Regions from separate parts of the Lysinibacillus sp. FSL K6-3209 genome, predicted to be linked through region 2. Evidence: riboswitches for the same ligand, from Rfam matches in the RefSeq annotation. Region 2 holds a riboswitch; the other holds the start of a gene.
What was found. A riboswitch is a leader RNA that binds a small molecule or an ion and turns the genes downstream of it on or off. The one in region 2 is predicted to bind S-adenosylmethionine.
Positions count from the first base shown of each region.

Region 1: another riboswitch for S-adenosylmethionine. It lies ahead of MHH88_RS19745 (bifunctional homocysteine S-methyltransferase/methylenetetrahydrofolate reductase); the one in region 2 lies ahead of MHH88_RS02050 (O-acetylhomoserine aminocarboxypropyltransferase/cysteine synthase family protein).

Region 1 is NZ_CP150264.1:4,059,093-4,062,699, reverse strand. It holds gene hemG (protoporphyrinogen oxidase) at 18-1,406, shown strand; SAM riboswitch class I at 1,532-1,631, shown strand; gene MHH88_RS19745 (bifunctional homocysteine S-methyltransferase/methylenetetrahydrofolate reductase) at 1,722-3,569, shown strand; gene metH (methionine synthase) at 3,562-3,607, shown strand, end outside.
Region 2 is NZ_CP150264.1:393,377-396,983, reverse strand. It holds gene MHH88_RS02055 (hypothetical protein) at 1-124, opposite strand, end outside; gene MHH88_RS02050 (O-acetylhomoserine aminocarboxypropyltransferase/cysteine synthase family protein) at 522-1,823, opposite strand; SAM riboswitch class I at 1,937-2,050, opposite strand; gene MHH88_RS02045 (glycerol-3-phosphate acyltransferase) at 2,206-2,835, shown strand; gene MHH88_RS02040 (acetyl-CoA hydrolase/transferase family protein) at 2,896-3,607, opposite strand, start outside.

The sequences.
Region 1 (3,607 bases), 920 kb from region 2:
ATTAGGGGCGATACTTTATGAAAACAATAGTTGTATTAGGTGGCGGCATTACTGGTTTATGTACGATGCATTATTTACAACGCCAAGTATTGCAAAAAAACATAGATGTCAAACTAGTGCTTGTTGAGAAAAATCCATACTTAGGTGGTAAGTTACATTCCGCTTATGAGCAAGGCTTCATTATGGAAACGGGTGCTGACTCAATTGTGGCTCGTCATAAAGGGGTCATGGAGCTGGTGCAGGAGCTTAATTTTGAACAGGAGCTAGTGTACAACGAAACAGGGATATCTTATATCTATACAAATGACGAATTACATGCGATCCCTGCTGATTCAACATTCGGTATTCCAATGAGTTTAGCGTCTCTTGAAGCAAGTACGCTAGTATCAGAAGCTGGTAAACAAATAGCATTGCAAGATTTAACAATGCCGAATAAAAGCTTTACTAAGGACAGCTCAATCGGTGAGTTTTTAACATATTACTTAGGGGAAGAACTTGTACAAAATCAAATTGCACCAGTATTAGCTGGGGTATACTCGGGTGACCTCCATCAACTGTCGATAGCTTCTACCTTACCGTACATAATCGACTATAAAAATGAGTACGGTAGTATTATTAAAGGTTTTGAGGCAAATCGCGAACAATTCGTGAAAGCTTCCAACAAAAAGTTTATTTCGTTTAAACAGGGCTTATCGTCACTTATCAATCGTCTTGAAGAAACGTTAACAAATGTAGAAATTATTAAAGGCGTAGCAACAACCAATGTAAAAAAACAGGAAAAACATTATACAATCACATTAGCAGATGGGAGGAAGTTTGAGGCTGGGCACGTAGTATTAGCACTGCCAAATGAAGCCGTGCAAAGCTTATTACTGGACCCATCTTTGGATCGCTATTTTAAAGAATTTACTACAGCCTCTGCCATCACCATATACTTAGGCTTTGATGTACCGGATGCAGTGCTACCAGCAGATGGGACAGGCTTTATTGTGTCACATAACTCGAATGTACAATGCAATGCCGCAACATGGACAAGCCGAAAATGGAAACATACATCTGCTAATAGTAAATTGCTTGTGCGCCTCTTTTATAAAAGCATTAACCCTGCATACGAAACATTACGTATGATGACAGATGAAGAATTGACAGCTGTAGCATTAGAGGATGTAAAGAAAAGCTTAGGCATTGATGAAAAACCAATGGTTGTAAATGTAGCCAAGTGGATCGATCAAATGCCAAAATACGATTTGGCACATCATGAGGCGTTGAAAGGCTTAACAGCGGAGCTTGCAGAACGGTATCCCAACTTATCGATAGCAGGTTGCTCATATTTCGGGGTAGGTATTGGTGCTTGTATTCAAAATGGTAAAAAAATAGGCGAAGCGCTTGCGGAAAAACTAGAATAACAGTGAAGTTAAAACTAAAATAATATTTTTTTCGGGAGAAATCTCCTTTGTTAAGTGAAATAGTCTTGACTCTATCGTCTGTAAACGATATGATTCTTTTAATTATTTGAAAAATTCATACTACATTCTTATCAAGAGAAGCAGAGGGACTGGCCCTATGAAGCTTCAGCAACCAACTTATGTCAGGTGCTAAATCCAGAAGACCTTTTTGGTCGAAGATGAGAAGGAACAACAATTGCGATTCGTTAAAGCCTTCTTTTTTGTAAAAGAAGGCTTTTTATATTTTGGATACAAGGAAAGAGAGGGCTACGATTTATGGGATTGCTAGAAAAGTTAAAAACACATGTGCTTACCGCGGATGGAGCCATTGGTACTGTATTATATGGCTACGGCTTAGAGTACTGTCATGAGGAAATGAATGTACAGAGACCGGAGTTAATTGAAAAAATTCATAGAGAATATATAGCTGCTGGTGCAGATGTCATTCAGACCAATACTTACGGTGCAAATGCGATTAAATTAGCACGTTACGGCTTAGAATCACGGGTTCAACAATTTAATGAAGCGGCAATCACGATTGCAAAACGAGCGGCAGCTGATGGCGGGCAATTTGTTTTAGGGACAATTGGGGGCATCCGTGGCATTCGTAAAAGTGATGCTACATTAGAGGAAATATTATTGACTGTTGAAGAACAAGCAAATGTGTTACTTGCAGGCAATCCTGATGGTCTTTTACTTGAAACGTATTATGATTTTGAAGAGTTAAGTGCAACATTAAAAATGTTACGCAGCAAAACAAAGCTACCAATTATTGCACAAGTATCCATGCATGAGCCGGGTGTGTTGCAAAATGGAATGACGTTAAATCAAGCATTACATGAGTTACAAGCTCTTGGTGCAGATGTAGTAGGCGTCAATTGCCGTTTAGGTCCCCATCATACAATTCAAGCATTTGAAGGTGTAGAGATTCCTGATAAAGCATTTATGTCAGCATATCCAAATGCGTCGCTACTAGATTTAGAGGATGGGCGTGTCGTGTATGAGTCAGAAGCTGATTATTTTGGCCGTGCAGCAGTTGCATTGCGTGACCAAGGTGTTCGTTTAATCGGTGGATGTTGTGGTACAACACCTAAGCATATAGCAGCTGCGAAGAAATATTTAGAAGAGTTAACGCCTGTTGAAGCAAAGTATACGAAACCTGAAAAAGTAGAGATTGTACGGGAAGCAGAACCTGCGACATATGAACCGCTACATGAAAAGGTGAAGCGCGAACGCTCGGTTATCGTAGAGTTAGATACTCCGAGACATCTAGAAATTGATGGTTTTATTCAAGGGGCAAAAAAATTATACGACGCAGGCGCAGATGTCGTGATGATGGCTGATAATTCGCTTGCATCTCCCCGCATTAGTAATGTCGCTATGGGTGCACTATTAAAGGAAACACATGGTGTACGACCGTTGACGCATATTACGTGCCGTGACCGTAACTTAATTGGTCTACAGTCCCATTTAATGGGCTTAAATGCACTTGGCATTCATGATGTTTTAGCGGTTACTGGAGATCCCACAAAGGTAGGAGACTTCCCAGGTGCCACAAGTGTTTATGATGTTTCATCCATGGAGCTTATTCAATTAATTAAACAGTTAAATGAGGGGATATCATTTTCCGGTAAGCCACTTCGTAAGAAAGCAAACTTTTCTGTTGCGGCAGCATTTAACCCGAATGTTCGTGTATTAGATCGGGCAGTAGCTCGCTTAGAGAAAAAAATCGAACATGGTGCAGATTACTTTATTTCACAACCAGTTTATACAAAAGAGAAAATTGTAGAAATTTATGAGGCAACAAAGCATTTAGATGCTCCAATTTATATCGGTATTATGCCAGTAACGAGCTATAAGAGCGCCGAGTTTTTACACCATGAAGTACCAGGGATTAAATTATCAGACGATGCACTATCACGTATGAAGGCGTGTGGTGAAGATAAAGAACGTTCAACATTAGAAGGGATTGCAATTGCCAAAGAGTTAGTAGAAGTAGCGGCAGAATATTTCAATGGTATTTATTTAATTACACCGTTTTTACGCTATGATATGACGCTTGAATTAATGAAATTTATCGGACAATTGGATGAACAGAAAAAAGGAGTAAGTATAGATGGCTAAGCACTTGATTGAAGAGCAACTAGAGAAACGAATTTTAA
Region 2 (3,607 bases):
GCCATTTTGATTCAACTGTCGAAAGTAAGTATTGAATGGCCATATTATTTACAAAATGATGGCTTTCATTTAATTCATATATAAGATAAGCAGTTACATTTTGTGCACGATAAATATTTCCCATTGTTAACACTCCTTTTTCGATCAGTTATGGAAAGCGAGAGTAGCTACTGGCTAGGTAGCTACCCCCTTTCATATATATATTCAAAAGTGGGGGAGCACTTATGAAAACAAATTAGCTGTTTTCGCCTAATGAATGGCGGTGAAAGTTTAGTAACATCATCACTTTGTTCAAGGTTGGTAGCCTTTCGAACCTTTTACTTAATCCCTAGTATACAGCATGGTTTTAACCAAGTCAACAATACTTATAAAGTTACTAGGTATTATTTATAAAAAATTTCAGAAAACTCACCGAATGAGGTAAGGATGAATGTCGCAACGTTATACGCATTACCAAATGAGGCATTTCGAATGAGAAAATACGTAAACGCTACAACATAAATCATTGGCTATCTTAATAGTTATGCTTCTACTTTTTGTTCAGTTGTTGTTACTTGTGCAATAGCTTGTTCTAAATCTGCAATAATATCCTCAACTGCCTCTAAACCAATTGATAAGCGAATGAGCGACTCGGAAACACCAGTTTGGATTAATTCCTCAGCAGATAATTGTTGATGAGTTGTAGACGCCGGGTGAATAATTAGTGATTTTGCATCGCCTACATTTGCTACGTGTGAAAATAATTTTACGCTGTCTATTAATTGACGGCCTGCTTCTCGTCCACCTTTAATGCCAAATGTAAGCACTGAACCGAAGCCATTTTTCAAATATTTCTTCGCTAAATCATGTGTGGCAAAATCTTCTAATCCATTATAGTTTACATACTCCACAGATGGGTGGTTACGTAAATATTCTGCAACTGCTAAGGCATTTTCATTATGTTTAGGAATTCGCAAATGGAGCGTTTCTAAACCTTGTAATAAGTTAAATGCAGCATCTGCACTTAATGTTGGTCCAAAATCACGTAGTAATTGCACGCGCAGTTTTGTGGCAAATGCAGCCGCTGCAGTATCAATACCGTATCGTAAACCGTGATAAGATGCGTCAGGTTCTGTAAATCCTGGGAATCTACCTTGAGTCCAATCAAATTTCCCTGCATCCACAACTACACCGCCTAAAGTTGTACCGTGTCCGCCAATCCATTTTGTCGCTGAGTGAACGACGATATCTGCACCGAAGTCGATTGGTGTTGAGCCATATGGTGAAGCAAAAGTGCTATCAATAATTAAAGGTAAACCGTTGTCATGTGCAATTGTAGCTACTGCCTCTACATCTAGCACTTTTAAGCTTGGGTTTCCGTAAATTTCAGCGAACACTGCTTTTGTCTTTTCATTAATGGCAGATCGGAAATTCTCAGGATTTGTTTCATCTACGAAAATTGTTTTAATACCGTAGTTTGGTAGTGTATTTGCTAATAAGTTATATGTTCCTCCGTATAAAGAACTTGCTGCTACGATTTCATCCCCTGCTCCTGCAAGATTTAAAATTGAAAATGCGATAGCTGCTGCACCTGATGAAAGTGCTACTGCTGCTGTACCGCCCTCCAATAAAGCGACGCGTTTTTCAAAAACATCTACAGTTGGATTTGTAATACGTGTATAAATATTGCCCGCTTCTTCTAAAGCGAAAAGACGTTGCGCATGAGCAGTGTCTTTAAATACGAAAGCTGTTGAACGGTACACCGGTACAGTTCGGGAGCCTGTCACTGGGTCTGGCTCTTGGCCACCGTGTAATAGTAAAGTTTCTGGTTTAAAATTCGACATGTTTTCTTCCTCCTAAATGGGTTTTACGATGGTACCGGAGATGAGGAGGATTTATGTGAGAAAACAAAAACCCCCTTCAGTTAAGAAGAGGGTTGCGGTTGCAAGTTTTCCTCCCCTTATCTGCCAGATCCAAGTAAGAATCTGTAGGAATTAGCACCTTAGCAAGTTCGTCACTCACTGGTTGCCGGGCATCATAGGGCCTATCCCTCCGCCGCTCTTGATAAGAGTATGTGATTCAATTTCCATCGTTGTTACACAGTATAAACATAGACTTTTTTTCTGTCAACAGTAAAATTTATTTTTTTCTGAAACTTCTGTCTGCTCCTTTACGTAATAAGAACACATACACTATATAAAAGTATAGTTTGAAAGGAGTATTTTTATGGTAAAAGCCATGATTATTTTTATTATTATTGGTTATCTAATCGGCTGTATTCATGGCTCTAAAGTGGCACAGTTTCTTTCTGGAGTAGATTTAAAAAAGACTGGCCATGGCAATGCGGGTGCCTCAAACGCAACGCTTTCTCTTGGATGGAAATACGGCATATTAGTAGCACTTATAGATATAGGTAAAGGAGTTGCTGCCGTGCTATGCGCACTTTACTACTTTTCCTCCAATGCTTCACAGTTTACTGAAGTACAAATGTGGTTATTAACCTATGCAATAGCTGCTAGTGTAATACTAGGTCATAACTTCCCGTTCCATATGGGCTTCAAAGGCGGCAAAGGAACTGCATCAATCATAGGCATATTGCTCGCTATTGATTGGAAAATTGCATTATTTGCACTTATGTTATTTGTCATTTTATCTTTAACAACAAATTATTTAATCATTGGTGTGCTTGTATTTTATATTATTTTTTGTACAGCAACTTACTTATGGATACCTGGGGTTGGACCAACAATGATTTCAATTGTTCTTTTTGGTATCGCGCTTATGTTGCATATTGAAAATATTAAACGGCTTATCCAAGGGACAGAGCCTAAAGTAACATCTGCCTTTAAAAAATAAATTTAAACAAATCAAAGCCTTGAGAGACAACAAACAAACTCTCAAGGCTTTTTTATATCATTATTTTGCAAATGATGGATCTTGCATTGTACCGTTCTTAGCTAAATTGACATGCCAAGAAAGCGCTTTTTCTAAAATATGTGGTGTATGGTGTCCGCCTGTTGCCTCGTTCGCTTCGTTAAAGTACGCCCATAATTGATCCTTATAATCTGGATGCGCACAGTTTTCAATAATACGACCTACACGCTCTTTCGGTGCTAAACCACGCAAGTCTGCAACACCTTGTTCTGTGACAATAATATCTACATCATGTTCTGTATGGTCCACATGCGAAACCATTGGTACGATACTAGAAATTTTACCGCCTTTTGCATATGATTTCGTCACAAAAATACCTAACCGGGCATTACGAGCAAAATCACCAGAACCACCAATCCCATTCATCATTCGTGTGCCAGAAACATGAGTTGAATTTACATTCCCATAAATATCTAGCTCAAGCGCTGTATTTACAGAAATTAAACCGAGTCGACGGATAATTTCCGGATGATTAGAAATTTCCTGTGGACGTAATACTAATTTATCAGCATATTTTTCAAAATTTCCATAAACACGGTTTCCTACCTCTTCCGATAGGGTAATAGAAGTAGCAGATGCAAAGCTTACTTTCCCAGCATCCATTAATTCAAAAACAGCATCTTGCAGTACTTCTGAATAAACTTCTAAATTCTCAAACTCGGAATCTTTGAAACCTAGTAATACAGCATTTGCT